Regions from separate parts of the Bradyrhizobium sp. UFLA01-814 genome, predicted to be linked through region 2. Evidence: predicted binding sites of a transcription regulator. Region 2 holds the regulator's gene; each other region holds the start of a gene.
The links. The regulator LexA, encoded in region 2, represses DNA repair genes until DNA is damaged. The targets are predictions, from matches to a motif close to TGTTCNNNNTGTGTTCNG.
Positions count from the first base shown of each region.

Region 1: a site for LexA is predicted at 6,130-6,147, ahead of PMN64_RS05130 (single-stranded DNA-binding protein). Genes of this name have one in related genera too.
Region 3: a site for LexA is predicted at 8,526-8,543, ahead of PMN64_RS27725 (ribonuclease T2 family protein). Genes of this name have one in related genera too.

Region 1 is NZ_JAQOSR010000010.1:29,860-39,735, forward strand. It holds gene PMN64_RS05110 (potassium transporter Kup) at 1-665, shown strand, start outside; gene PMN64_RS05115 (phosphotransferase family protein) at 784-1,755, shown strand; gene gyrA (DNA gyrase subunit A) at 1,861-4,587, opposite strand; gene PMN64_RS05125 (DUF2306 domain-containing protein) at 4,812-5,210, opposite strand; gene PMN64_RS05130 (single-stranded DNA-binding protein) at 5,468-5,959, opposite strand; gene PMN64_RS05135 (outer membrane protein) at 6,409-7,155, shown strand; gene PMN64_RS05140 (outer membrane protein) at 7,413-8,072, shown strand; gene uvrA (excinuclease ABC subunit UvrA) at 8,441-9,876, shown strand, end outside.
Region 2 is NZ_JAQOSR010000089.1:26,208-36,083, reverse strand. It holds gene PMN64_RS25125 (HAD family hydrolase) at 187-813, shown strand; gene glp (gephyrin-like molybdotransferase Glp) at 840-2,054, shown strand; gene lexA (transcriptional repressor LexA) at 2,299-3,003, shown strand; gene PMN64_RS25110 (hypothetical protein) at 3,261-3,689, shown strand; gene PMN64_RS25105 (hypothetical protein) at 3,835-4,062, shown strand; gene PMN64_RS25100 (ComEC/Rec2 family competence protein) at 4,059-6,344, opposite strand; gene PMN64_RS25095 (MFS transporter) at 6,779-8,107, shown strand; gene PMN64_RS25090 (SPW repeat protein) at 8,442-8,804, opposite strand; gene PMN64_RS25085 (hypothetical protein) at 9,054-9,236, shown strand; gene glnA (type I glutamate--ammonia ligase) at 9,351-9,876, shown strand, end outside.
Region 3 is NZ_JAQOSR010000106.1:2,381-12,256, forward strand. It holds gene PMN64_RS27685 (branched-chain amino acid aminotransferase) at 1-766, opposite strand, end outside; gene PMN64_RS27690 (MarR family winged helix-turn-helix transcriptional regulator) at 1,097-1,642, shown strand; gene PMN64_RS27695 (response regulator) at 1,662-2,366, shown strand; gene PMN64_RS27700 (ATP-binding protein) at 2,477-3,862, shown strand; gene PMN64_RS27705 (TonB-dependent siderophore receptor) at 3,930-6,203, opposite strand; gene PMN64_RS27710 (DUF3617 domain-containing protein) at 6,957-7,487, opposite strand; gene PMN64_RS27715 (hypothetical protein) at 7,531-7,830, opposite strand; gene PMN64_RS27720 (hypothetical protein) at 7,996-8,472, shown strand; gene PMN64_RS27725 (ribonuclease T2 family protein) at 8,588-9,274, shown strand; gene PMN64_RS27730 (23S rRNA (adenine(2030)-N(6))-methyltransferase RlmJ) at 9,511-9,876, shown strand, end outside.

The DNA.
Region 1 (9,876 bases), on a different contig from region 2:
TCGTGATCGACGCGATCTTCTTTGCGGCGAACTCGACCAAGCTGTTCGAAGGCGGCTGGTTCCCGCTGCTGCTCGCCGCTGCGGTGGCCTTCCTGATGCTGACCTGGCGCGGCGGCGTGAAACTGGTCGAGACGGCGCGCAGCAAGCTGCGTCAGCCGGAAGAAGATCTGATCGAGACCGCGGTCAACAAGTGCCACAGCCGGCTGCCGGGCACCGCCATATTCCTCGCCTCCGCCCCTAACGGCGTGCCGCTCGCCTTGACCCAGTTCGTCAAGCACAACCACGTGATGCACCAGCGCGTGCTGCTGGTCACCGTACAGATCGAGGAATCCCCGCGCATCTCGGATGAGGATCGCGTTGTGGTTCACGACGTCACCCCGGGCATCATCCGGGTCATCCTGCGTTACGGCTTCATGCAATATCCGACCGTTTACGAAGGGCTGAAGCTCGCCTGCCGCCAAGGCAAACTGCCCGGTCTCCGTCTGACCGATGTGACCTACTACATCGGCCGCGAGACCATCATCCCCCGCGAGGACATTCCGGGCATGTGGGTATGGCGGGAATCGCTGTTCGCCTTCCTCCAGCGCAACGCCGAAAGGTCGGCAGCGTTCTTCGGCGTGCCGACCGGACAGGTCGTGGAGTTCGGGACGGAGATCGAGATTTGATCTCGCCGCCTGCGTACCTGCGTAGCCCGGATAGAGCGAAGCGCAATCCGGGACAATCGAAACCGCACCGCAAGCTCCCGGATTTCGCTTCGCTCCATCCGGGCTACGGCATTTGCAAATGTCCGACGATCCGCCTCTTCAGCTGAAGCCGCGCCTGGCGATTTCGATCGACCAGGCGCAGGCGATCGTCGATCGGGTTGCGCCGAGCTCGCGCGTGGCGGCTATCACCGAGCTGCGCGGCGGCGAGATCAGCACGATCCTCGAGATCACGCGGGCGGACGCGCCAAGCTGCATCCTCAAGGTCTACCCCGCCCAGCTGCAATGGAAGATGGCGAAGGAGGTCCATGTCCTTGGACTTCTGCGCGACGCCGGCATTGCCATTCCGCGCATCCTCATAGCCGACGACAGCCGCGCGCTGATCGACTTCAATTTTGTGCTGATGAGCAAGCTCGACGGCGTCGTGCTCGGCAACCGAGAGGCGGCGCTGACGGATCAGGAGCTGTTTTCGATCTACGCCGCCATGGGCGCGGCGCTCCGCCATATCAACGGCATCACGCTCGACAGCTTCGGCTATATCGGCCCGCACGGCGTCTGGACGTCGCACCCGACCAACCGCGCCTACATGTCCGCGCAGTTCGAGCGGAAGCTGACCGAGTTTTGCACGCGCGGCGGGGACGAAGCGCTGGCCGCGCGGCTGCGGGCCGGCATCCTGGCGCGCAGCGTCCTGCTCGACGCAGCCGACACGCCCCGCCTCTGCCACTATGACTTCCACGCGGGCAACGTGCTGGTGACACCGGCGGGGCAGCCGCGTCTCACCGGCATCGTCGATTTCGAGAATGCCACCGCCGGCGATCCGCTGATGGACGTCGCCAAGGCGCTCTATTACTTCACGCCGAAGGACGCGCCGAAGCGCGACGGATTGCTCGCGGGCCACGGCACAAGCGAGCGGCCGGACTGGGAGGCCACGATCGCGCTCTACCGGCTCGCCTGCACGCTGGAGCTCTGGTGCTGGTTCGCGCAGATCGGCAACGCGGATGCGCTTCCGAAGATCACCACGGAGCTGGAACGCGCCGCGAATACCCTGGCGTAGCCCGGACGGAGCGAAGCGCAATCCGGGACGACGGACGCCGCGTCAACAGCCCCGGATTTCGCTTCGCTTCATCCGGGCTACAGGAAATTCAACGGCCCGGCGGCGCTAGCCGCCGTTGCCGTTCTCGCCGTTTTCCTCTTCCGGAATGTGCTCGACCGAGACCACGTGCTCGTCCTCGGCGGTGTCGAACACGATCACGCCCTGGGTCGAGCGGCCGGCGACGCGGATGTCGGCGACCGGGCAGCGGATCAGCTGGCCCTTGTCGGTGACCAGCATGATCTGGTCGGCGTCCTCGACCGGGAACGACGCCACCAGGTTGCCGTTGCGGTTGTTGACGCTCATCGCGACGATGCCTTTGCCGCCGCGGCCGGTGGTGCGGTACTCGTAGGACGAGGTCCGCTTGCCATAGCCGTTGACCGAGACGGTCAGCACCACCTGTTCGGCCGCCGACAGTTCGGCATAGCGCTCCTGCGACAGCTGGATCGCATTCGCGGTCTCCTCGCCCTCGGCCTCGACCGGCTCCTCGGCCGCGGCCTCGCCGGCTACGGCGCGGCGCATCTTCAGGTAGGCCGAGCGCTCGTCCGAGGTGGTCTCGACATGGCGCAGGATCGCCAGCGAGATCAGCTTGTCGGCCTCGGCCAGCGCGATGCCGCGCACGCCCATCGAGGTGCGGCCGGTGAAGACGCGCACATCGGTGACGGGGAAACGGATGCACTGGCCGCCTGCGGCGGTCAGCAGCACGTCGTCATGCTCGGTGCAGATCTGGACGTCGACGATCGCCTCGCCTTCCCCAAGCTTCATGGCAATGATGCCGGAACGGCGCACGTCGACGAAGTCGGACAGCTTGTTGCGGCGAACGGTGCCGCCGGTCGTTGCGAACATCACGTCGAGATTGGCCCAGGAGGATTCATCCTCCGGCAGCGGCATGATCGTGGTGATACGCTCTCCCTGCTCCAGCGGCAGGATATTGATCAGCGCCTTGCCGCGCGCGTTCGGCGCCGCCATCGGCAGCCGCCAGACCTTCTCCTTGTAGACCTGGCCGCGCGACGAGAAGAACAGCACCGGCGTGTGCGTGGAGGCCACGAACAGGCGCGAGACGAAATCCTCGTCGCGGGTCTGCATGCCGGCGCGGCCCTTGCCGCCGCGGCGCTGCGCCCGGTAGGTCGACAGCGGCACGCGCTTGACGTAGCCCGCATGCGACACGGTGACGACCATGTCCTCGCGCTGGATCAGGTCCTCGTCCTCGACCTCGCCTTCCTGCTCGATGATCACGGTCTTGCGCGCCGTCGCGAACTGCTGCTTCACCTCCGCCAGCTCGGTCTTGACGATGCCCTGCACGCGGGCACGCGAGCGCAGGATGTCGAGATAGTCGGCGATCTCGGCCGCCAGCTTGTCGAGCTCTTCGGAAATCTCGTCGCGCCCCAGCGCGGTCAGGCGCTGCAACCGGAGATCGAGGATGGCCCTGGCCTGCTCCATCGACAGCCGCAGCGTGCCATCCTCGTTGATGCGATGCCGGGGATCGTCGATCAGCGTGATCATCGCCTCGACGTCGCGCGCCGGCCAGTCGCGCGACATTAGGGCCTCGCGCGCGGTGTTCGGATCGGGCGAGGTTCGGATGACACGGATGATCTCATCGATGTTGGCGACCGCGATCGCGAGGCCGACCAGGATGTGGGCGCGATCGCGCGCCTTGCCGAGCAGGAACTTGGTCCGCCGGGTCACCACCTGCTCGCGGAACGCGACGAAGATGGTGAGCAGGTCCTTCAGATTCATGGTCTGCGGACGGCCGGAATCCAGCGCCAGCATGTTGGCCGGGAAATTGGTCTGCAGCGGCGTGAACCGGTAGAGCTGATTGAGCACCACGTCGGGCACCGCTTCGCGCTTCAGCTCGATGACGACGCGATAGCCGTCACGGTCGGACTCGTCGCGCAGGTCGCCGATGCCTTCGATCTTCTTCTCTTTCACGAGATCGGCGATGCGCTCGACCATCGTCGCTTTGTTCACCTGATAGGGAATCTCGGTGATGATGATCGCTTCACGGTCCTTGCGGATGGTGTCGATCGTCACCTTGCCGCGCATCACGATCGAGCCGCGGCCGAGGTGGTAGGCGCTGCGGATGCCCTGACGGCCGAGGATCACGCCGCCGGTCGGGAAGTCCGGTCCGGGAATGATGTCGATCAGCTCGTCGATCGTGAGCGCCGGATTATCGATCAGCGCCACGCAGGCGTCGACGACCTCGCCGAGATTGTGCGGCGGAATGTTGGTCGCCATGCCGACGGCGATGCCGCCGGCGCCATTGACCAGAAGGTTCGGGAACCGGGCCGGCAGAACCGACGGCTCTTTCTCGGAGTTGTCGTAGTTCGGCTGGAAATCGACGGTCTCCATGTCGATGTCGGCCAGCACGGCCAGCGCCGCCTTGGTCAGCCGCGCTTCGGTATATCGATAGGCCGCCGGCGGATCGCCGTCGACCGAACCGAAATTGCCCTGACCGTCGATCAGCGGCACGCGCAGCGAGAAATCCTGCGCCATGCGGACCATCGCGTCGTAAATCGACTGGTCGCCATGCGGGTGATATTTACCGATCACGTCGCCGACGACGCGGGCGGATTTCACGTATTTCTTGTCCGGCGTATGTCCCTGCTCATGCATCGAATAGAGGATGCGCCGGTGCACCGGCTTGAGCCCGTCGCGCGCATCGGGCAGCGCACGCGACACGATCACGCTCATCGCGTAATCGAGGTAGGACTTCTTCATCTCGTCGAGAATGGAAACGGGACGAATATCTGAGGGTCCCGGCGGCTCGCCGGGCTTGTGGTCGTCGTTATCGGACAAAGGGGAAATCCGGTCAGTTCTACTGGGGAATCATATAGACCATCGAAGGCCTGATAACCACCCTTGCGCGGCTCCGGCAAGCCGTTTTTCCCTTCGTTTTTTCATGCACTTACGGGTGGAGCGCCGAGGTTCCGGCTGCTTGGTCGGGAAGCGCGTAGCGAATGGCGAATAGCGAATGGAAAAATCCCTGTTCGCCACTCGCCATTCGCTACTCGCCTCTCCCGTCAATGACCGAAAACCACCGCATGCATGATCCGCCCGGGCATGAAGGTGAACAGTCCTGCGATGAGCAGTGCGCCGAAGAAGATGCCGATCATCGTGAACCTGTGGCGGCGGACATCGTGGCTCCGCGCCGCCGTCACGCCGAGCACCAGCATGGCGAGCGAGAAGATCGACAGCAGGTGGATCGGGCTCCAGGGACCGACCAGCTGGATCTGATGGATCCAGAACGAGCTTCCGGCGACCACCAGCATCAGGATCACCCAGATCCAACCCAGGGTCCGGTGCGGCAGCGTGCCCTTGGGGGCGGCGAGCTGGATGGAGCCGAGCACGAAGGCGGCCATCGCGGCAAAGGCATGAAGCGGGATCGCAGGCGCGGCGTCGAGCAATGGCGCGAGGCTCATGATGGCGGCCCTCGAGTGAAGCTCGCGGCCAGACATCAAATGCCGCAGGTCAATGTAAATATCATTTACATCAGCCTGTGTCAAAGTTCAGGGAACCCGCATCACCGCACGTGTACCACCGCCGTTCTAGCAGATGGTTACGGGGTTATCCTCATAATCCACACGAGGAGATTGCCGCCCCGGATCGCAACGACCGTTCCGGGAAATGATCTTCACGGAACGGCGCCTGACGGAATGGATAAAGGCGCGACGTCCCCTCAGAACGGGATGTCGTCGTCCATGTCGCTGTTGCGGCTGCCGCCGCCCGCGGCGACGGCGCGGCGCGGCGCCGAGCTGACCGGTCCGGACGAGCCGAAATCGCTACCGCCATCATCGGAGAAGCTGCTGCCTCCGCCGCCGCGCCCGTCGAGCATGGTGAGGTTGGAGTTGAAGCCCTGCAGCACGACTTCGGTCGAGTACTTCTCGACGCCGCTCTGGTCGGTCCATTTGCGGGTCTGCAGCTGACCCTCGATGTACACCTTGGCGCCCTTCTTCAGATACTGCTCGGCGACCTTGCAGAGGCCCTCGTTGAAGATCACGACGCGGTGCCACTCGGTCTTTTCCTTGCGCTCGCCGGTGCCCTTGTCGCGCCAGGTTTCCGAGGTGGCGATGGAAAGGTTTGCGATCGGACGGCCGTCCTGCGTCCGCCGGATTTCCGGATCCTTGCCGAGGTTTCCCACCAGGATCACCTTGTTCACGCTTCCTGCCATCGCATCATCTCCACTCAAAAACCGGGCGTCCGGACATCGGTCGCCACTCTCAACCTTCGCCACTTACGTCGCAGGCGTCGTGGATGACCCTATACGCCGGTGCCGGCTCGCCGCCTTTGCCGTCGCGCCGGTTATCCACGATATTCGAGATATAGCATCGCATCCGGAATTGTTCCAGTTTTGTTCGCCACAACCAGCCGTAGAAGTGGCCAGTGCGGACGGAGCGGCAGTCGATCTCGGCACAGGCGGACGCCTAGCAGCGGGATCTAGAAAAACAACAAACAAATCAGTAGCTTGCCTTATCGTTACTTCTTCCGCGAGTGTTGCATTTGGGAGACGGCGTTTCCGGTTGAATCAGCGTATAGCTACCAACCATGGCGCGGGCGCTCGCGTCTGGGATCGTGCTTCGGGACCGTTTGGAAGCCGATCGGGGAGTTGGGGGACTGATAATGAAGAAGTTTTTGCTCGGTACGGTTGCTCTGATTGCGTTTGCTGCACCTGCAGCGGCCGCCGATCTCGCTGCGCGCCCCTACACCAAGGCGCCGCCGCCCGTGGTTGCCCCGATCTATGACTGGACCGGTTTCTACATCGGCGCCAACGGCGGCTGGGGCTCGAGCCACAATTGCTGGGACCAGCTCCCGGCCGGCATCTTCCTCGCCTCGGACGGTTGCCATGATGCAACGGGCGGCGTCGCCGGTGGCCAGATCGGTTATCGCTGGCAGGCCGGCGCCTGGGTGTTCGGCCTTGAAGCGCAGGGCGACTGGGCTGACCTGAAGGGCAGCAACAACAGCGCGATCTTCCCGGGCCTGTTCACCAACCAGTCCAAGATCGACGCGTTCGGGCTGTTCACCGGCCAGATCGGTTACGCCGTCAACAACGTGCTGCTCTACGCCAAGGGCGGCGCGGCGCTGACCGACAACCGCTTCAACACCTACTTCACCCCGACCGGCGTGCTGGTCGGCAGCGCAAGCGACACCCGTTGGGGCGGCACCGTCGGCGCCGGCATCGAAGTTGGCTTCGCGCCGAACTGGACCGCAGGCATCGAATACGACCACCTATTCATGCAGGACAAGACCTACAACCTGATCGCCCCCAACGGCACGCTGAACAGCACCATCCGTGATCGTCAGGACGTCGACCTCGTTACCGTCCGCGTGAACTACAAGTGGGGTGGCCCGGTCGTTGCGCGCTACTGAACGCGCGAAGCCGATTGATCCAGACGAAAGGCCGGCCTCGCGCCGGCCCTTTTTGTTTGTGCGCCGGCTTCATTGCGTGTGCGCGTGCGCCTCACCGCGGCCGTTTTCGGTGCATTGTGGTTTCGCGGATACACAACTTCCGGCATTTCTCTGTAGAAGCACCGGCACGTCACGCGACACTGCTGTGACGCTCTCTTCAAAATCTTTGAAGGGACAACAAGAAAATGGGCAAGAAAAACGGGACTCGGACTTTGAAAATCAGGAATGTTTTGCTGGCATCGGCCGGCTTGTTTGCACTGAGCGCTTTTGCACCGGCGATGGCCGCCGACATGGCGGCACGCGCCCCCTACGTTAAGGCTCCGCCGCCGGCCGCGATCTACAACTGGACCGGCTTCTACGTCGGTGGCTTCGGCGGCTACGCCAGCGAGAACTCCGGCACCCCGAGCATGGAAGGCGGCTTCGGCGGCGGCACCATCGGCTACAACTGGCAGGCCGGCAACATCGTGTACGGCCTCGAGGTCGACGCTGCAGGCGCTGACATCGACGCGTCGGTCTCCGCCCTTGGCGTCACGGCCCGCAGCAAGATCGACTCGCTCGGCACCGTGCGCGGCCGCCTCGGCTTCGCCGTCGACAAGGTGCTGTTCTACGGCACCGGCGGCTACGCCTGGGCCAACAACGAGGTCAGCGTCACCGCACTCGGCGTGACCGCCTCGCAGAGCAACTTCCACTCCGGCTGGACCGTCGGCGCCGGCGTCGAGGCGTTCATCGCCCCGCAGTGGTCGATCAAGGGCGAATACCTGTATCGCAGCCTCGACAGCGAGAACTATTTCGGCGTGCCGTCCGGTACGCTCGAGCTGCACAGCGCCCAGTTCGGCGTCAACTATCACTTCGGCGGCCCGATCGTCGCCAAGTACTGAGCCAGAGCGAATTGCTGACCGCCATTCGCGGTCCGATCGCACCGAAAGGCCGGCCTCGCGCCGGCCTTTTTGCGTAAGAGCGTTTTCGAGCGAAGTGGATTCCGGTTCGCGTCAAGAAAACGCGTCAAAGCAGAAATTCAGAGCCCCCGTTTCGATGCCATCGGAACGGGAAAAGGCTCTAGCGGAACCGGCGCTGCTGACGGCTGCTGCCATCAGGCAAACTATCCGTTGATGGACGCGACTCAGCACTGGAAATTGTCGACCGTTCTTCCTACGTTCCAGTCTTCACACCCCATCGGCGCAAGGTCCCGGCATCACCGGCGATGCGCGCCCAAAAGGCGCCCAAGCATGCGCCCGGAACTGTCGCTATGGATGAAGTGCTCAAGGCGAAGCGCCAACAGAACGCCGGCTCCTCATCGCGTGCCATCACGATCCGTGGCGCGCGCGAACACAATCTGAAGAACATCGACGTCGAGATTCCCCGCGACAAGCTCGTGGTGTTCACCGGCCTGTCCGGCTCCGGCAAGTCGTCGCTCGCGTTCGACACCATCTATGCCGAGGGCCAGCGCCGCTACGTCGAATCGCTGTCGGCCTATGCGCGCCAGTTCCTCGAGATGATGCAGAAGCCGGATGTCGACCAGATCGACGGCCTGTCGCCGGCGATCTCGATCGAGCAGAAGACCACGTCGAAGAACCCGCGCTCCACCGTCGGCACCGTCACCGAGATCTACGACTACATGCGCCTGCTCTGGGCGCGCGTCGGCGTGCCCTATTCGCCGGCCACCGGCCTGCCGATCGAGAGCCAGATCGTCTCGCAGATGGTCGACCGCGTGCTCGCGCTGCCGGAAGGCACCCGCCTCTATCTGCTGGCGCCGGTCGTGCGCGGCCGCAAGGGCGAGTACAAGAAGGAGCTCGCCGAGTATCTCAAGAAGGGCTTTCAGCGCGTCAAGATCGACGGCACCTTCTACGAACTGTCCGAGGCGCCCGCGCTCGACAAGAAATTCCCGCACGACATCGACGTCGTGGTCGACCGCATCGTGGTGCGTCCCGACCTCGCCCAGCGCCTCGCGGAAAGCTTTGAGACCGCGCTGAAGCTCGCCGAGGGCCTCGCCGTGATCGAATACGCCGATGCGCCGGCGGCGGCCGCGCAGGACGACAAGAAAGAGGACAAGAAGAAGACCGCGAAGATCCACGACAAGAGCGGGCCCGAGCGCATCCTGTTCTCGGAGAAATTCGCCTGTCCGGTCTCCGGCTTCACGATCCCCGAGATCGAGCCGCGCCTGTTCTCGTTCAACAACCCCTATGGCGCCTGCCCGGCCTGCGGCGGCCTCGGCGTCGAGCAGCATATCGACGAGGATCTGGTCATCCCCGACAAGGACCTGACCTTGCGCAAGGGCGCGATCGCGCCCTGGGCGAAATCGTCCTCGCCCTATTACATCCAGACCCTGACCGCGCTCGGCAAGCACTACAAGTTCACGCTCGACACCAAGTGGAAGGACCTCACCAAGAAGGTCCAGAACGCGCTGCTGCACGGCTCCGGTGACGACGAGATCAAGTTCTCCTATGAGGACGGCGTCCGCTCCTACGACACCAAGAAGCCGTTCGAGGGCGTCATCACCAACATCAACCGCCGCTACCGCGAGACCGAGAGCGAGTGGGCGCGCGAGGAGCTCGGCAAGTATTTCTCCGACGTGCCCTGCGCCGGCTGCAACGGCCACCGGCTGAAGCCGGAAGCGCTGTGCGTCAAGATCGGCGGCAAGCACATCGGCGAGATCTCCGAGCTCTCGGTCAAGCGCGCCGGCGA
Region 2 (9,876 bases):
TGCGCGACGCTGGGGCCACAGCCTCCTCTCAACAACCCAACCCTGTGGTTATGGGTCCCGGCCTTCGCCGGGACGACGGTGGTGTGCGCGGGAACAGTCTCGCGATGAATGCAACGCCACGTACACCCGTCACTGAAATCGAGGACATTGCCGCCTGCCCGCAATTCTCGTACACGGTTTCATGCAATGACCTCGCAACTCTCTCCCGACTCCGTCGACGTGCTGCTATTCGATCTCGGCCGCGTCGTGCTCGACATCGACTTTGACAAGGTGATGGCGCACTGGGCGCAGCACGCCGGCTGTGCGCCCGCCGAGCTCGCCACCCGCTTTGTCGTCGACGACAGTTTCAAGCATCACGAGATCGGCCGGATCGACGACGCGGCGTTCTTCGAAAGCCTGCGCCGGACGCTCGGCATCGACATCACGGACGCCCAGTTCCTCGAAGGCTGGAATGCGATCTTCACCGGCGAGATGCCGGGCATCGCCCCGCTGCTCGCGGCGGCCGCCGAGCGGATGCCGCTCTACGCCTTCTCCAACACCAATCCGGCCCATGTCGCGCATTTCTCGGTCACCCATTCCGAGCTGCTCAGCCATTTCCGCAACGTGATCCTGTCCTCGAGCATCGGCTTCCGCAAACCCGACGCCGAGGCCTACGATCATGTGGTAAAAGCCATCGGCGTGCCGGCGTCGCGGATCCTGTTTTTCGACGACCTGGCCGCCAATATCGAAGGTGCGCGGGCGCGCGGCCTTCATGCTATCCACGTGACATCGACGGATGACGTGGCAAGGGCTTTGACCGCACTTGGTATTTGAACATTAGGAATTGAGGAGCTCTGAGCGTGGCCCTGATGCCGGTTGCCGATGCCCTGTCCGCCGTCCTCGCCGGCGCCGAACCGCTGCCGGAGGAGATGGTCGCGCTCGATGCCGCCTACCACCGCACCCTGGCGCACGACCTCGCCGCGCTGCGTACCCAGCCGCCGCAGCCGATGTCGGCGATGGACGGCTATGCGGTGCGCGCCGCCGATGCGGCTGACCTAAAGGCCCGGCTCAAGGTGATCGGCGAAGTGGCCGCCGGCCGGCCGTTCGAGCGGACGGTCGGCGCCGGCGAGGCGGTGCGGATCTTCACCGGCGGCGTGATCCCCAATGGCGCCGACGCGGTGATCATCCAGGAAGACACCGCCGTCGACGGCGGCGACCACATCACGATCACGGAGGCCGCCAGCGTCGGACGGCACATCCGCCCGGCCGGGGTCGACTTCCGTGCGGGCGAGGTGCTGCTCAGCGGCGGCAGCCGCCTGTCCGACCGCGCGCTGTCGCTGGCGGCCGCCATGAACTATCCGGAACTTGCGGTGCGCCGCCGCCCGAAGGTCGCGGTGCTGGCGACCGGCGACGAGCTGGTAATGCCGGGCTCGCAGCCCGGCCCCGGCCAGATCGTCTATTCCAACGGCTACGCGCTGCGGGCGCTGGCGCGCGCCGAGGGCGCCGAGACCATCGACCTCGGCGTTGCCGCCGACACGGTGGAGGCGACCACGGCCGGCATCCGCCGGGCGCGCGAGGCCGGCGCCGATGTCCTCATCACGACAGGCGGCGCCTCGGTCGGCGACCACGATCTCGTCAAGCGGTCGCTGGAAGCCGAGGGCGTCGACATGACGTTCTGGCGGATTGCGATGCGGCCCGGCAAGCCGATGATGCACGGCCGGCTCGGCGCGATGCGGGTGATCGGCCTGCCCGGCAATCCGGTGTCGTCCTATGTCTGCGCCTTCCTGTTCTTGGTGCCGTTGATTCGGGCGCTCAGCGGCCGGAAAGTGATTCATCATCGCCGCACGAGCGCCCTGCTCGGCCGCGACCTCGCCGCCAACGACCAGCGCGAGGACTATCTGCGTGCACGGCTCGAAGCGCGCGAGGACGGCACGCTGATCGCAACGCCGGTGACGCAGCAGGACTCGTCGCTGCTCGGGAATCTCGCTGCGGCACGGGCACTTCTCGTGCGTCCGCCGTTCGCGGCTGCGGCCGTCAAAGGCAGCGAATGCGAGATCCTGACACTGCCCGAATAAGGTTTTTCGCGCCCCGCCGATTGTGCGTTGCCTGATCCGTTCACCGGAAATTAAGTGGTTGCGGAACACATATCGAACATATAGTGTCCGTTCATGATTTGTTTCGAGTACTGGTGTCTACAATCGGGAAGCCGGGTGGAAGCAGGTGCATTGAGCACATGCTCCTGAGGTCAGGCCCCGCCTGCAGGCCCCACCAGAAGAGTCTCGGAATCGAACGACGCTATCAACCGGGGGAATACTCGAGATGCTCACGCGCAAACAGTACGAACTTCTGCGTTTCATCAATGAACGTCTGAAAGAGGCCGGCGTACCGCCCTCCTTCGACGAGATGAAGGATGCGCTCGACCTGCGCTCGAAGTCCGGTATCCACCGCCTGATCACTGCGCTGGAGGAGCGCGGCTTCATCCGCCGCCTGCCGAACCGCGCCCGCGCCATCGAGGTCATCAAGCTGCCCGAACTCTCGGCCGGCGGGGGCAACGGCCGCCGCGGCTTCACGCCCAGCGTCATCGAAGGCACCCTCGGCCGGCGCGCCAGCACGCCGCCGATCGCCGAGGACGACGGCAACCGTCCGGTCGCGGTCCCCGTGATGGGCCGGATCGCCGCCGGTACGCCGATCGAGGCGCTGCAGACCCGCAGCCACACCATCAGCGTGCCGCCCGACATGCTCGGCGCCGGCGAGCACTATGCGCTCGAAGTGCGCGGCGACTCGATGGTCGATGCCGGCATCCTCGACGGCGACATGGCGCTGATCCAGCGCAACGACGTCGCCAATACCGGCGACATCGTGGTGGCGCTGATCGACGAGGAGGAAGCCACCCTGAAGCGCTTCCGCCGCCGCGGCGCATCGATCGCGCTCGAGCCGGCCAACACCGCCTATGAAGTGCGCATCCTGCCGCCGAACCGGGTCCGCATCCAAGGCAAGCTGATCGGGCTTTATCGCAAATACTGAATTGCAAATACTTGCGGCGGCCGGGAACGAGCAACACGTCGGATCGTTCCTTGCATGATAGTGTAGCGTACGGCCTGCCCGATGCGCTCCGATACCTCTCGCGCAGCGTCGCGTGTTTGTGATCGGAGGCGGTCTCGGACCAGTCGTACAATCGCCCAGAAACGAGCAGAAGCTCGTTCGCTATCGTCCACTCTGGTAGAGGCCCTAATGCCTCAAGGAGAGGCACGGGTCGCTACCTCGAAATGAGGAGCCATCCGATGTGTGACTATAGTCTGCACGCCGTGGCATCGCGCCCCGCCATTGTCGGAGAGACGCTGATCACGACGACGTTCCGCGGCACGTCGACCCGCGGCTTTGCTTCGGAGAACGATCCCACTGTCGCGGTCTGCATGCTGCCGGGCACCGAGCTCGCTTTCGCCGAGAACGTTCGCTACGACAGCCGCTGGATCTGGACCAAGACGCTGAACTATCGCGTCGGCGTATTCAACGAAGTCGAGCCCGACGTGCCCGATCGGCATCATGACGCGGTCGAATTCCCCGACGGCAGCCATGTCCTGGTGACCCAGCTGGTCGAGGGACAGCGCGTCAGCGTGCTACAATTGCCGGCGCTGCATCCGCCGGTCGAGCACAAGCCGAAGGTCGTCGAGCGGCGGCCCTCCGCATTCGCAACGCTGTTTTTGGGTTGAGCGCATCGTCGCCGCGGAATGAGCTGTTCGGCGGCGGATGACCTAAGCAATTTCGGGCGACCCCGGACTTCCGCTTCCGGGGCGCAGGAGGAGGTTTGCGTCGGCCGGCGCCTTGGCGCATCATCGGGCACGGAGGACGTGTGCGGTGGTCGATAAGGTCACATGGCAAAAGGCTGGACGCGTCACGGAACCGGGCCGCTACATGTTCCGGTTCGGTTGGCTGACGGTGACGGCCGACGACCTGAAAGTCTGGGAGCAATTTCCCGAGGCTTCCTTTACCCTCGTCAAGAAGCCCGACGCCGGCCCCGATTCCGACGAATACCATCTCGGCCTGTTCGAGCTGCCGAGCGGCCCCTCACCGGACCACCGCTAATCATCGCCCTGCAGATCGGTCTCGGCCGGCGTCGCGTCCACGGCGGGCCGCGGCGCGGCGGCCGGCGCGCGCAGCGTCGTCTCGCTCTCGCCGTCGCCCGGAACCGCCGGCGACCACGGCCGGTCGATCCCGCCGGGCTTCACCGCATCGACGGCGTAACCGTCCCTGATCCGCCGTAGCACCAGCGCGCCGTGGCGGCGCAGCCGCTCGGCATCGATCACCGAGGCCGCGCAGCCCTGCGGCGCCGGCCGCGCGGTCACGATCAGGCCTGCGCGCTCGCAGTCGTCCGCCAGCGCCTCCGGCCGGGTCGCGAGCGCGACGAAGGCGCCGCCAGGTCCCTGGGCCACGCAGCCGCCGGCATCGCAGGAGACGCCCTCGCCGAGCGACGCATCGGTGGCGGTCCGCGCGTCGGCGTCCGCCGCCAACCACTCCTTGACCAGGAACGCATCCTTGGCGCTGTGCATCAAATGCAGCCGCCCGTCACCGCCGCGCACCGCGACGTTGCGGCCGTCACCGGAGACCAGCACGTCCGGCTGCGGCACCCTGAGCGCCCAGACCGACGCCATCACCAGCAGCACCGCACCCGACCAGCGCAGCGGCGTGCGCAGCAGCCCGAGCAGGATGATGCCGGCACTCGCTGCGATCAGCGGCCCGATCCCGAACGCCGCCATGCGGCCGACCGCGCCCGGGAGTGCGGCGACCCATTGCGTCACCAGGATCATCCAGTCGATGCCGAGTCCCATGATCGCCCAGAACACGCCGTCGAAGCCGAACGGCATGGCGAGGAGCCCCAGCAGGCCGGCCGGCATCACGACCGCCGACACAATAGGCATCGCCGCGAGGTTCGCGAGCAGCCCGTAGGGCGTCACGCGATGGAAATGGAACGCGGCGTAGGGCGTCGTCGCAAGCCCTGCCACCAGCGAGGCCAGCATCAGCATCGAGAGCTCACGCCCGCCCCACAGCGCAACCCGCGCGGTCGCCGAATGGTCGGGCGACGCGAATAGGTTCGGCAGCCCGATCTGCACCAGCGCCACCAGCCCGAGCGTCGCGGCGAACGACATCTGAAAACTCGGATGCACCAGCGCTTCCGGCGCGATCGCGAGCACGATCAGTGCCGCCACCGCCAGCGTGCGGAAGGTGATCGCGCGGCGGTCGACGATCACGGCGAGCAGCACCACGGCAGTCATGAAGAACGACCGTTGCGTCGCGACCTCCGCGCCCGACAGCAACAGATAGAAGGCCGCGGCGAGCAGCGCGGCCGCCGCGGCCCATTTCTTGATCGGATGCCCCGCCGTCAGCGCCGGAAACAGCGCGAGCAGCGCGCGCACCGCGAAGAACACGACGCCGGCGACCACGGCCATATGGTAGCCGGAGATCGACAGCACATGGCCGAGCCCCGAGATGAACATCGCATCATTGACCGGCGTCGAGATCGCGTCGCGCCGGCCGGTGAGCAGCGCGGTTGCGATCGCGCGCTGGTCGCCGTCGAGCGTGGTGCGGATACGCACGTCGATGGCGTCGCGCAGGCCTTGCATGAAGGCGGCGTAGCGCAGCGCAAAGCCGCCGGTCGCAGGCGGCTCCCTGGTCTTGACCGCGCCCATCACGAAGCCGGAGGCGCCGATGCCCTGGAAATACAGGTCACGTCCGAAATCATAGGAGCCCGGGCGCTGCGGCCCGAGCGGCGGCAACAGCCGCGCCTTCAACTCAACGAAGCTGCCGACATCGGGCGCGGTGCCCTTCTTCACCGAGAGCCGGACACGATCGAGCTTCGTCATGTCGCGCGGGCTCTCCATCGAAACCACGCGCAGCACGAAACGATCGGTCTTCTCGCGGATGTCGCGCGTCTCGACGAAGCCGGTCAGCGCCACCGAAAACATCGGCCGCGCCAGCACCGTGTGAGCAACGCGCGCCGTCTTCCAGGTCGCCGTCGCAAAGCCCGCGGCCACCGCGGCCAGCATCGCGATGACGGGAAATACGCTGCGCCGCCGCAGCAGCAGCGCCAGCAGGCAGAGCAGGATTGCGACGGTGGCCGCGACCGACAGCACCGGCTCGTGCTCGGCCGCAAAATAGAAGGCGATACCGGTGCCGAACGCCACCGGCACCCAGGGCAACAACCGGCCCGCCCCCGCTTCAGCGCGCGCCCATTGCCGCAATGTCTCGACGAAAGGCTTCCAGATGCCGACGCGCGCCGGGAGATAGCCGCCGACCGGCGCGGCCGCGCGCGGCGGCCACGTCCCCGCGTAGCCGCGTTTGCCGCCCGGCGTCGTGCCCTGCTCCGCCATTCCGCTTGCGATCCCTGCCGGGCGACAGGCTAGCGGATGGCCCCGTCACCCGACTAGCGGAACGGATGCAGAATACCGCCCCGGCAACGCCCGGGTAGCTGGATCGTCCTGCGCCTCGCCGACCTCGCGCCGGGCCACAGCTGCCGCCTGCGTCAAATCGATCGAGCCGAAAGTCTCATAAGATACCGATCCCGTTGGGATTAGACTGTCCTGATGCCTCCACTCCCAAAGAGACAGGGATGAGGCAGTGACGGCTCGCGGCACTTGAAGGCCGCTGGAGCTCCTCTCAGGTGGCCACAACTCCCCTGAGATCAGGCGTTGCGGACGAACTCGCAAAATCTCGCCTGTAACGCCGTGCACCACGCGCACTCCGCGAGCGGACAGATCGCTGAAAAAACGCGAGGCGTAGCGTTTGCATTTGAGAGGAGCAGCACATGGCAATTCAAGTACCGAGCGATTTTCGTCGCGTGATTGTGGCTGCGTCAGTGGGAAACATCATTGAATGGTACGACTTTTATATTTTTGGCAGCCTGGCCGCGGTTCTGTCGGTCAAGTTCTTTGAACAATCCCACCCCGTCGCAGCCCTGCTGAGCACGATCGCGCTGTTCACTGCGGGATTCCTGATCCGCCCGCTGGGGGCCTTCCTGTTCGGATGGATGGGCGATCGGGTCGGCCGCAAATATACATTCCTTGTTACCTTGAGCGGAATGGGCCTGGGAACGGGCGCGATCGGACTCATCCCAACCTATGAATCGATCGGCCTGACGGCCGCATTCGTTCTGTTCGGCTTGCGGATGATCCAGGGTCTCTGCCTGGGCGGCGAATATGGCGGCGCCATCACCTACGTCGCCGAGCATGTTCCGGATGACCACCGCGGCTACTACACGGGCTGGCTACAAACCTCGCCAACGCTCGGAATCGTGGTGTCGCTGGCCGTGATCGTTCTGACCCGAACCTGGGCCGGCAATCAGGCCTTTGACGAATGGGCGTGGCGCGTACCGTTCCTGGTTTCGTTCCTGCTGGTGGCCATCGCCATCTACATCCGCCTCCAGCTCCAGGAGACGCCGATTTTCCAGGAGATCAAGGCACGCGGACAGATGACCAGGAATCCCTGGCGGGAAGCTTTCCTCAGCTCCAACATCAAGTACATCTTGATCGCGATCGTCGTCCTGATTGGACAGGGCGTGGTCTGGTACAGTGGTCAATTCTGGGCACTGTACTTCCTGCAGCAGGTCTCCAAGGTCGATGCGGTTACCTCGGCCTACATCGTGGGAACCGCACTGTTGATCGCAACGCCGAGCCTGATCTTCTTCGGTTGGCTGTCGGATCAGATCGGCCGCAAATCCGTGATCCTCGGAGGCATGCTGCTTGCCGCGATCACCTACTATCCGCTGTATCTGTGGCTCGGCACGGTCACGCAGCCGGGACACATCAACTATCCGGTCGCCGTCTTCATCATCTTCATCCTCGTCTGCTACGTCGGGATGGTGTACGGGCCGGTCGGCGCGTTTCTGGCGGAGTTTTTCCCGGCCAGGATCAGGTACACCTCGGTCTCGGTGCCGTATCATATCGGCAATGGTTGGGGCGGCGGATTGGTGCCGTTCATCACATCAGCCGCCTTCGCGGCCACCGGCAGCATCGGCTACGCGCTGATCTACCCGATTGTCGTTCCCGCGGTGTGCTTCGTGATCGCGGTTTTCATCATGCCCGAGACACGCAAGACCAGAATCTGGGAGCAGATCGAGGCGAAAGCCGCATCGTGACGGAGTCACCTTGCTGACGGGCGACTGGAGCCCCGTTCCGATGGGATCGGAACGGGGCTCCAGAATCTTGTTTTGACGCGTTTTCTTTACGCGAACCGGCATCCACTTCGCTCGAAAACGCTCTCACCCTGCAGCAGCAGCCGTGGCCGCCTTCCAGCGCGTGCGGGACGACGCTTCTGGTTCGTCCCGTACTCTCCACTCGGGCATGATGTCTTCGTCGAACCTGCATCCGCGTTACGCCGATGCGGCACGGAGGGGATCCGGCGCTGCGCAGTTCCAACCTCTCCGGCCGCCTTGGGTTGGCGGTCAGGCCAACGTCTCAATCAGCTGCCTCTCAGCCCGCTCGGTGATGCCAGCGATCGTGCCACCAGGTGGCGAAATCACGATCCATCGTCAGCTCCCAGCAAGCAAGCACGATCACCACGACGCCGGCGAGCACGCTGCTCGTCGTGACCGATCCCTGCTGGTAGTTGAACGTCCAGGGTGCCACCACCAGAGCCAACCCCATCAGCATCTCGCCCCATTCCTCCAGATAGGACGGAATGATGAATGCCTCCAGGGCGAACAGCACGACGCCCAATCCGAGCGCGATGGAGATCCAGAGAGCTGCCCCGGAAAAGCCCAGTGCAAACGGCGATGCGACCAGCCAGGCGCCTACCAACAGGCTGGCAGCATCCTGCCAGTGTTGAATGCGCATGATCCTCACCTCCTTCTTCCGAAGACATGGTGCGGCGCGGACAAAAAAGCATCTGTCCGACCTGCGATGTGTTGCCGCTGCTGATCCGCGAGCCGACGACCATGCTGCGGTCCGGGCGCCCGGAAAGCGCTCTTGCAATCGCGCCGCAGCAAGATGCACACTGTGGGCGCTTGACCAGGTGTCAACGTCTGCGGTTCGCGGCCCGACCGGTATTTGCGGTTGCGCTCAGGACGAGAGGAGTATGACGCCATGCGAGAAATCGAAATCCACAACTATGCGCGGCAGTTGCTCGAGGCACATGGCGCCAAGGCCATTGCGGAAGCTGCCCAAAACGCCATCGAGCTTGAAGCAAAAGGCGAGGCCGAGCTGGCCAGAACCTGGCGCCATATCGAAGACGCCATGAAGCTGATGCGCGGTCCGCACCAAAGCTGAGGCTGCCAGCTCGCAGCGCAGAACGTGGAGCAGGATCTTCCTCAAGCCGCCTCGCAGGGGCTGAACGGCAGCACAATCTCAACGACGCGGCTCTCCAATAACAGGAGTGAAGCCATGTTTCCGACATGCGCAACAGCCGAAGATCTCGTGAAGGCAATCAAGGACGAGAAAGTGCAGATGATCGATCTGCGCTTCACCGACCTGCCGGGGGTATGGCAACATTTTTCCGTCCCGCCGAGCGCGGCGAGCGCAGACGCCCTCAGCGAAGGGATTGGATTCGACGGCTCATCGATCCGCGGCTTTCAGGAAATCCAGGAAAGCGACATGCTGGTCGTCCCGGACCCGACCACGGCTTTCCTCGACCCGTATTCCCCTTCATCCACCCTGGTATTGATCTGCAACATCCGCGACCCCGTGACCGGTCAATCCTATAGCCGCGATGCCCGCTACATCGCCCAAAAAGCTGAAACCCACCTGAAGGCCACGGGCCACGCCGATACCAGCTACTTCGGTCCAGAGGCCGAGTTCTTCGTGTTCGACAGCGTGCGCTACGGACAGGGCATCAACTACGCTTTCCACGACATCGATTCCGGTGAAGGCAGCTGGAACACGGGCACAAACGAAGCGCCCAACCTGGGAC
Region 3 (9,876 bases), on a different contig from region 2:
CGAGCGGCGGCGTCAGCAGCGAGCCGTCGTCGAACGCGAAAAACACGTTCATGCCGCCGAGCTCCTCGATGTAGCGGCGCTCGACCGCATCGAGGAACACGACCTGGTCGCAGCCCCGTTCGATCGCCTCGGCCTGTGCGCGCAGGCTGGCGGCATAATTGCCGCCGCACTTGACGGCGCCGGTGCCGCCGATGGCGGCGCGCGTGTAATTCTCCGACACCCAGATCGACACCGGCGCCGGACCGCCCTTGAAATAGGAGCCGACCGGCGAGGCGATGACCGAGAAGATGTATTCGGCCGACGGCTTCACGCCGAGGAAGATCTCGCTCGCGATCATGAAGGGCCGCAGATAGAGACTGCCCTCGCCGCCCGGGATCCAGGCGCGATCGATCCGCACCAGCTGCTCGACCGCGTCGATGAACAGATCCTCGGGCAACGGCGCCATCGCCATGCGCTCGGCCGAATCGTGGAAGCGGCGGGCATTGGCGTCGGGCCGAAACAGGTTCACGCCGCCATCGTCGCGCTTGTAGGCCTTGAGGCCTTCGAAAATTTCCTGGGCGTAGTGCAGCACCGCGCCGGCCGGATCGAGCGGAAAATTCGCGCGGGCCTCGACGCGGGCGCTGTGCCAGCCCTTGCCCTGGCTGTAGCGGACGATTGCCATGTGATCGGTAAAGACCCGGCCGAAGCCGGGGTCCACGAGCTTCGCCGCGCGATCCTTGTCGGACGTCGCATTCGGCGAAGGCTGGATGTCGAATTTCAAAGTCATTTTTCTTGCTTTCCGCTGTCGGAACCGGCGCGATACCCGGCGCCGGCCTGTTTCCCCCGGAGCCATCAGGCTCGGCTGGCCCAAACTTCACCACCGCCGGCCGCGCCGCCGGCTTCCATCGCCAACATGCCGTTTAGACATGCTTTTGCGGAATGCTGAAGTCCAGTATGTTTGCCGAAATGCCGCTCGACAATCGCACGGTAGTCCAATTTGCGGCCCAAACCGCCTCACAGGCTCGTTCAGGCCGCCTTAAACGCTGTCGAGGACAAAACGACCTAATGTTTCGTCGTGACAGGCAGTTTTGTAACATTGAACCCAAGATACGTCAATATGACTGACATAAATTTCTCAGGGGCTGCCAAGCCCGATTCGCAGGGAGATGACCACGCTCCTGCGGCGGGGGCGCGCGACCTGCGCTGGGACATCATCGAACTGCTGTTCTTCGCCTACCGCGACTTCGTCGGCGACGCCGACCAGGAGCTGGAGGCGTTCGGCTTCGGCCGCGCCCACCACCGCGTCATCCACTTCGTGACCCGCTATCCGGGGCTGAAGGTCGCCGACCTGCTCGACGTCCTGCGCATCACCAAGCAGTCGCTCGGGCGCGTGCTCAAGCAGCTCTTGGATGAAGGCTATATCGTGCAGAAGACCGGCAACAACGACCGCCGGCAACGCCTGCTCTACGCCACCCCGAAGGGCGAGGCGCTGGTCGCCAAGCTCGCGGGGCTGCAGACCGACCGCATCAACCGCGCGGTCGCCGGCATCGATCCGGCCGGCGTCGAGACGGTTCGCCAATTCCTCCGCGCGATGATCGACCGCGACGATCCCGACAAGGTGCTCGAAGCGATCTTCGGCGGCGGCAAAAAAACGAGGGAGTGAGCTGGTGCAGGCTGCAACCATGATGCGCGCGCCGGTCGAGCCGGCCGACGACGCGCCGCATCTTCTCTTGGTCGACGACGATCGCCGCATTCGCGACCTTCTGTCGCGCTTTCTTTCCGGCGAAGGCTATCGCGTCACGACGGCGATGAGCGCCACCGACGCACGCGCCAAGCTGCTCGGGCTGCATTTCGACCTGCTTATCCTCGACGTGATGATGCCCGGCGAGAACGGCTTCGACCTCGCCCGCTTCATCCGCAGCTCCTCGACGGTGCCGATCATCATGCTGACCGCCCGCCACGAGGCGGAAGCCCGCATCGAGGGCCTGCAGATCGGCGCCGACGATTATGTCGCCAAGCCGTTCGAGCCGCGCGAGCTGGTGCTCCGGATCGGCAATATCCTCAAGCGCACCGCGCCGCCGCAGGTCGCAATCGTCGAGCAGATCGCGTTCGGCCCCTACATTTTCCACATCGAGCGCAGCGAACTGCGCCAGGGCGAAGAGATCATCCATCTCACCGATCGCGAGCGCGAGATGCTGCGCATCCTCGCCAGCGCGCCCGGCGAGACCGTGCCGCGCGCCGAGCTGACCTCCGGCGGCACCGTCAACGAACGCGCGGTCGACGTTCAGATCAACCGCCTGCGCCGCAAGATCGAGCACGATCCCGCCAATCCGCTGTTCCTGCAGGCGGTGCGCGGCATCGGCTATCGCCTGGTGGCCTCGCCCTGAAGCGCGATGAGATCAGGATGAATCGTCATCGCGCTTCAGATCCTTGTTTGAGCATGATCTTGCCGGAAAACCGCTGCGCAGTTTTCCGGATCATGCTGTAGAGCATCCGCATGAGCACGCTCGACTCCGGCCTGACCCTGATCAAGAACGCCTCGCAGCGCGTCTCGAAGGCGAACGGCTGGATGGGCAATGCGTTCAAGAGCTGGATGCCGACCGGCCTCTATGCGCGCGCGCTGCTGATCATGATCGTGCCGATGGTGATCCTGCAGACCGTGGTGGCGTTCGTGTTCATGGAGCGGCACTGGAACACGGTGACGCGGCGCCTGTCGGCCGCGGTGGTGTCCGATATCGCCGCGCTGATCGACGTCTACAAGAGCTATCCGCAGGACAAGGACCGCGCGCAGCTTCGCCGCATCGCCCAGAAGCTGCAGCTGGTGGTCGACTTCCTTCCCGCCGGCGACATGCCGCCGCCGGGGCCGAAGCCGTTCTTCTCGCTGCTCGACCAGACGCTGTCGGTGCAGCTCGGCCGCCAGATCAGCCGTCCGTTCTGGATCGACACCGTCGGCAAATCCAATTTGGTCGAGATCCGCGTGCAGCTCGACGATTCGGTGATGCGGATCTTCGCCCAGCGCAGCGCGGCCTACGCCTCCAATTCGGAGATCTTCATCTTCTGGATGCTCGGCACCTCGACGATCCTCCTGATCGTCGCCGTGCTGTTCCTGCGCAACCAGATCAAGCCGATCCTGCGGCTCGCCGACGCCGCCGAAAGTTTCGGCAAGGGCCGCGAGGCGCCGAATTTCCGGCCGCGCGGTGCGCGCGAGGTGCGGCGCGCGGCGCAGGCCTTCATCGAGATGAAGGCGCGCGTCGAACGTTCGATCGAGCAGCGCACCGCGATGCTCGCCGGCGTATCGCACGATCTGCGCACCATCCTGACCCGGTTCAAGCTCGAGCTTGCCCTGATCGGCGAAGGCCCCGAGATCGACGCGATGCGCAAGGACGTCGACGAGATGTCGATGATGCTGGAGGACTATCTTGCCTTCGCGCGCGGCGATTCCGGCGAGGTCGCGCAGCCGACCGACATGGCGTTGGCGCTGGAGGAACTGCGCAGCGACGCCGAACGCCACGGCCACACCGCAACCGTTGCGTTCCACGGCCTGCCCGTCGTCACGGTGAAGCCGGCCTCGTTCAAGCGCTGTCTCGCCAACCTCGTCTCCAACGCGGCGCGGCACGCCAACACGATCTCGATCACCGGCCATCGCGACCATCGCTATCTCAACATCACGGTCGACGACGACGGGCCGGGCATCCCCGCCGACATGCGCGAGGAAGTGTTCAAGCCGTTCCTGCGGCTCGACGATGCCCGCAACCAGGACGAAGGCGGCACCGGGCTCGGACTTGCGATCGCCCGCGACATCGCCCGCTCGCATGGCGGCGACATCATGCTCAGCGAAAGCCCGATGGGCGGCCTGCGCGCCGTCGTGCGGGTGCCGGTGTAACATAGCGTTTTCGAGCGAGTGGACGCCGGTTCGCGTGAAGACAACGCGTCCAAACAACAAATTCGAACTACCAGCGGTAGGACAAGGTGCCGATGACCTGCCGCCGTTCGCCGGCATAGCAGTAGCCGGACTGGCAGGTCTGGTAGTGCGTGTCGAACAGATTGGTCGCGTTCAGGCGCGCGGTGGCACCGAGGAAGCGCCGGTCCAGCTTGCCGAGATCGTAATCAATCACCGCATCGAACAGCGTCGTCGCTGCGTTCTGGAACGTGTTCTGGTCGTTGCCGAAATTCGTGCCGATGTAACGCACGCCGAGACCAAGCCCGAGCCCTTCGACGGGCACGCCGGACTGGAACGTGTATTTGCCGAAGGCGGCGAAGGAATTCCTCGGAATACCGGAGAGCTCATTGCCGGTCGTGTCGGGATTGCCCTGGGTGATCACGACGTTGAGATGGGTGTAGGCGGCGGTGAGATCAAATCCCTGCTTGAGCGCCAGCTTCGCCTCGAGCTCCACACCCTTGGATTCGACCTGTCCGGTGGCTGCCTGGAACGCCATGTCGTTCGGATCGGTGCGCAGCACATTGTCCTGCGTGATGTCGAACACCGCGGCGGTCAACAGCACCGGAAGGTTCGGCATCTGGTACTTGATCCCCACTTCCTTCTGCTCGCCGGTGGTCGGCCTGAACGGCAATCCGGATGCGTCGACGCCGACCTGCGGGGCGAACGCCGTCGCATAGCTGACATAAGGCGCAATGCCGTTGTCGAAGACGTAGCTCAGCCCCGCACGGCCCGTGAAAGCGGTGGCCTTCTGCGTTGACGGCACGCCGTCCAGACCCGCGGTCGTCGTCTGCGATACCCAGCTCTGACGGCCGTTGAGCGTCAGAATGAAGCCTCCGAGCTTGGCCTGCTCCTGCGCATAGACGCCGACCTCGTCGGTCGACTGCTTGTTGAAGATCGAGAAGGCCGGCGTCGCGATCGCCTGGGCGCCGTAGTTCATGGTCAGGAGATTGAGATCGGGCGCCGGCCCGTAACCGATCTTGTCATTGTAGTAGGAGTGCCCGTAGTCGACGCCGAACAGCGCCGCGTTCCTGATCGCGCCGAGCATGAACTTGGCCTCGGCCTGATTGTCGAGCGTCACCGTGTTGAAGCTGTCCAGGATCCGCCAGGCCGATCGCGACGCCAGATTGGTGCTGCTGTCGATCGAATCGATCTGGGTGTATTTCGCGTCGACGTCGACCTGGTAGAAGCGGAAGTTCTGCCGCACCGTCCACACGTCGTCGACATTGTGCTCGAACGCGTAGCCGATGCGATACTGCTTCTGATCCATCGCGCTGAAGGCCGGATCATTCGAATAGATGTTGGTCAGCCGTCCGTCAGGCGTGCGGAAATTGCCGATGCTGGCGGCGGTTCGGCTCTTTTGATATTCGCTCAGGATGGTGAAGGACGTGTCGGCGTCCGGCCGCCAGGTCAGCGCAGGCGCGATATAGGCGCGATCGTCGTCGTTGCCCGGATACCAGGTCTTTGCGTCGCGCAGCAGACCGGTCAGCCGGTAGTACAACTGATCGCTGCCGGGCACCGGACCACCGACATCGAAGCTGCCCTGGTAACGGTCGTAGGTGCCGCCCTGCAGCTGCACCTCACCGAATGCCGTCAACGGCGGCCGCTTGGTCGTGACGTCCACGATGCCTCCCGGAGAGCCAAGGCCATAGAGGCCTGAGGCCGGTCCGCGGAGGATCGACACGCTGTCGAGACCGTAAGGTTCGATCTTGGGAATGGCAAAGTTGCCGCCGCCCTGACGCAGGCCGTCGCGATAGATCCCGGTATAGGTCGCATCGAAGCCACGGATGTAGAAGCTATCGAACCTTGGATCATAGCCGAACGCCGTGGTCGTCACGCCCGGTGTGTAGCTGACGGCGTCCTTGAGCGTCTGAACGTTGCGATCCCGGAGCTCCTTTTGCGTGACGACCGAAAGCGACTGCGGCGTTTCGATCAGCGCTGTGCTGGTCTTGGTGCCGGCAGTGCTGGCGGTCGCGACGTAACCCGTCGTCGTACCGATCGCGCCACCTGCGCCTTGCGACCGCGGAGCCTGACTCTGAGCGGGCGCCGCGGCATTGCGGCGCCGGTTCGCCGCGACCGCGCGCGAAGCCCTGGTGTTCTGACTTGAAACGACGGCTCCGCGCTTCTTTGCGGCGGCAGGTTCATCCACCGTCACTGCGGGAAGTTCGCTGACATTGTTCTGCGGAGGACTGGTCTGCGCCTGGGCGCAGGCGACGTCTGAGCCCATTGGCACAAGCACGACCGAACCGAGCAGCGCTGCATTGATCGCAGCATTTGATGCAAGCAAGCCGCGCTTGCTCCGCAACGAAGCCATTCCCACCGAACAAATCCCCACATTGCCTTACGCTGACATCGATCGAGTCGCGTTCGCGACAAGGCCGGCATCGATTGGGGCGGACTACTATCGGCGGGACGAACGAAATTCCACACGCGCAAAATAGAATCCATTGAAGCGCACACGATGCGAAACACTGGAACGATTCAAGATGCGCAACACTGGAACGGTTCAAAGCGACATGTTGGCGCGTCAGCTTTCGACTCGACGAATGCGATGCGCGTCGTCGCTCGCAGAGAGTCTCGAACGCGAGGCACGCAGCGATCATTCAATGATGTCGCATCCCGTCGACGTCATCGCGCGCCAAGGAGCGCACGAACGCGGTGACCCGTCATCCCCGCGCAAAGGCTATCGCCATTTCGTGGCGGTGTGCCCGTGGCCATCCTTCGAGACGCCCGCCTTCGGCGGGCTCCTCAGGATGAGGTCTTGTTCTGCGGCACAATCGTAGACCCTCATGGTGAGGAGCGCCGCTTGCGGCGCGTCTCGAACCACGAGGCCAAGCACTTGCGCGGTCGCCAAGGGGCATATGCGATAGCCCTGGGGGTGACCGGGAGGAATCGGATGGATTGCGCATCGCCTCAGCGCAAGATTGCTCCGCAGTTTCGTCGCGAACTGCTCGCAATGACTGTGGTGCAAGGCGGCACAGCCTCTCGGCATGCGAGGCGATGCATTCAGGCGCGCGGCAATGGCCGAATGCGCTGCGCGCTACTTCTGCTTGGGCAGGAGGCCCTTCAGCTTTTCCATGTCCTTGACGTTCATCTTCATGCCGCCGGGCATGATGATGTCACCGGCCTTCTGGTCGCTCTTGCAGGCGCCGAGCCACTTCGCCTCGATGGTCATCGTGGTGTCGCGCGAGCCGGCCGCGCCGCCCTCGGCATGCGAGGTGCTCTTCACCGTGTAGGCGGAATTGAAATCGCCGACGATCTCGGCATGGCTCTGCATCGTCATGCCGGCGACGCTGCAGACGCTGTCGCTGACATAGCCGGTCGCGGTCTTCTGGATATCCTGCTTGGAGCAGACTTCCTTGGCCATCGGCGAGGCCGCCGCGCTCATCTCCTTGTCGGTGGTCTCGTCGGTGCAGTGCTGCATGGTGATTTCCGGCATCGGCCCGCCGGTGCGCACCATCTTCATCTCCCACAGACCGGCCTTGCGGATCGGCAGGTCGACGGCACTTGCGGCGCCAGCGGACAGGACAAGGCACACAGCCGAACCAAGCAAGGCAAGCTGTCGGGTCATGCGGTCGGCTCCCGGCTGAACGATCGAAAGATTTGAAGCGCGCTCAGTAGAGCGTGCGCAACGGCCTCTGGGCTGCGCCATAGGGCACCCAGCGACAGGCGAAAGAGATGTAGCCGCCCGGATAGTTCTGCATCGCAAGGAACTTGACCACCTTGCCGTAGGAGGCGCAGTGATCGACGGCGAGCTGCCGGGCGTCGCTCTGGGTCGCCAGCGTATAGGCGATGATACCGCCGGTATCGTTGCCCTTGAACGGCGGTACCGGCTGCATCCAATCCGCCCGCGCCGGCACAACGGCCAGCATCCCGCAAACGGCAACCAGGCAAGCGGCCAATTTCCTTCGCATCGCAGACTCCATTTCGCTGAGACCAACATAGAGTGCGCCGGCGACCGTGAAAAGAACGAGCCGGCTCCCCAAGGTGGACTTCTCCGCAGGTGTTGCCGCGCTGCACTTGACCTTGCCGAGGCTTCGCGGCACCGTCCGCGGCATCGGATAATCGGGTGGATTCCCATGCGCAACCTGTTCAGCTCCCGCAATAAACTCGGCCGCAAGCTCGGCCTCGGCGCCGCACTCGTGGTCGGCACGCTGGCGTTCGGGGGCACGGCCCAGGCCGCCAATCCGTTCGAAATGAACTTTTGGCTGTCCGGCCCGCGCTATGACGGCAATGTGGCCCCATGCGAGAAGGCCCTGACGGTCATCAGCACGCAATTCCAGGAAAAGGAAGCGACCTTCTGGAATTCGCCGCTCGTGATCACCGGCTTCAACGGGATTCACGAAACCGCCTTCCGTCCCTGGCAGTCCGACAATATTCCGCGCCGCTATTGCAGCGGCGAGGCGATGCTGAGCGACGGCAAGGTGCGCAAGGTGCACTATTCGATCATCGAGGACGGCGGCTTTGCCAGCATCAATCAGGGCGTCGAATGGTGCGTCGCAGGACTCGACCGCAACTGGGCCTATAACCCGTCCTGCAAGGCCGCCCGGCCCTGATCTCCGACCAGACTGCTAAAGCAGGAGCCGCCGCCATTTGGACGGCGGCTTTTTGTTCTTGAAATGTTCTCGCGGCCTGCTAGGCTCTCGGCGGTCGAGTGAGGGGGAGCGTTTGATGCCTCGGTTGGACACAATTTCCCGATTTTTGATTTCGGTTGCCATTATTCTGTGCAGTGCGGTTGGGGCCTCGGCCCAGGATCGCCGCCAGAATGCACCCGGTGAGTTCGATTTCTATGTGCTGTCGCTGTCGTGGTCGCCCTCGTTCTGCGAGGCGGCGAGCGAGCGCGGCAACAACGGCCGCGGCAGGCAGGCGCAGTGCGGCGGACGGCCCTATTCCTTCGTGGTGCACGGCCTGTGGCCGCAATATGAGCGGGGCTTTCCGGAATACTGCCAGCGGCCCTCGCCGCGACTCGCCCGCAGCATCATGAGCTCGATGCTCGACCTGATGCCGGCGCCCGGGCTGATCTACAATGAGTGGGACAAGCACGGCACCTGCTCGGGTCTCGGCGAACGCGCCTATTTCGAAGCCATCCGCAAGGCCCGCGCCACGGTGAAGATCCCCGAGGAATTCCTGCAATTGTCGGAGCCGAAGACGGTCGCGCCCGACGAGCTGGAGACGGCGTTCATCAAGGTCAATCCAGGCCTCAGCAACTCCGCGATCTCGGTGACCTGCGACAGCAAGCGGCTCAGCGAGGTGCGGATCTGCCTCAGCAAGGATCTGCAATTCCGCTCCTGCGAGGAAATCGATCGCCGCGCCTGCCGCCGCGATCAGGTGCTGATGCCGCCGGTTCGCGGCGGCTGAAACTCTCTGCGTCATGGCCGGCGGACCTGCGCCGCGCGTCGTCGCGCAAAACGTCCCGGCCACCTGCGCCATCGCGAAACAAGCAAGATAAGGCGCAGATGCCCGGGAGCCGGCTACTCCAAGCCTTCGCCGAGCTCGGATGTTAACCCCGCCGAAGCTTTAGCGAAGGCCGGGACAAGCCCGGGCATGACGAGTACAACATGCGCGACCCTTTGGGAGCGCAGCACGATCATCACATGAACTACCGTCACGCCTTTCATGCCGGCAGCTTTGCCGACGTCATCAAGCACATCGTGCTGGTGCGCATGCTCACCTATCTGCAAGACAAGCCGGCGCCGTTCCGCGTCATCGACACCCATGCCGGCGCCGGCCTCTATGATTTGACGTCGAGCGAAGCGCAGCGCGGCGGCGAATGGCTCACCGGTATCGCGCGGCTGATGCAGGCGCGGCTTTCCGACAAGGCGTTGCCGCTGATCGCGCCCTATCTCGACATCGTCAGGGCATTCAATCCGAGAGGCGAGCTGAAGGCCTATCCGGGTTCGCCGTTGATCGCGCGGGCGCTGCTGCGTCCGCAAGATCGCCTCACCGCCTGCGAGATCGAA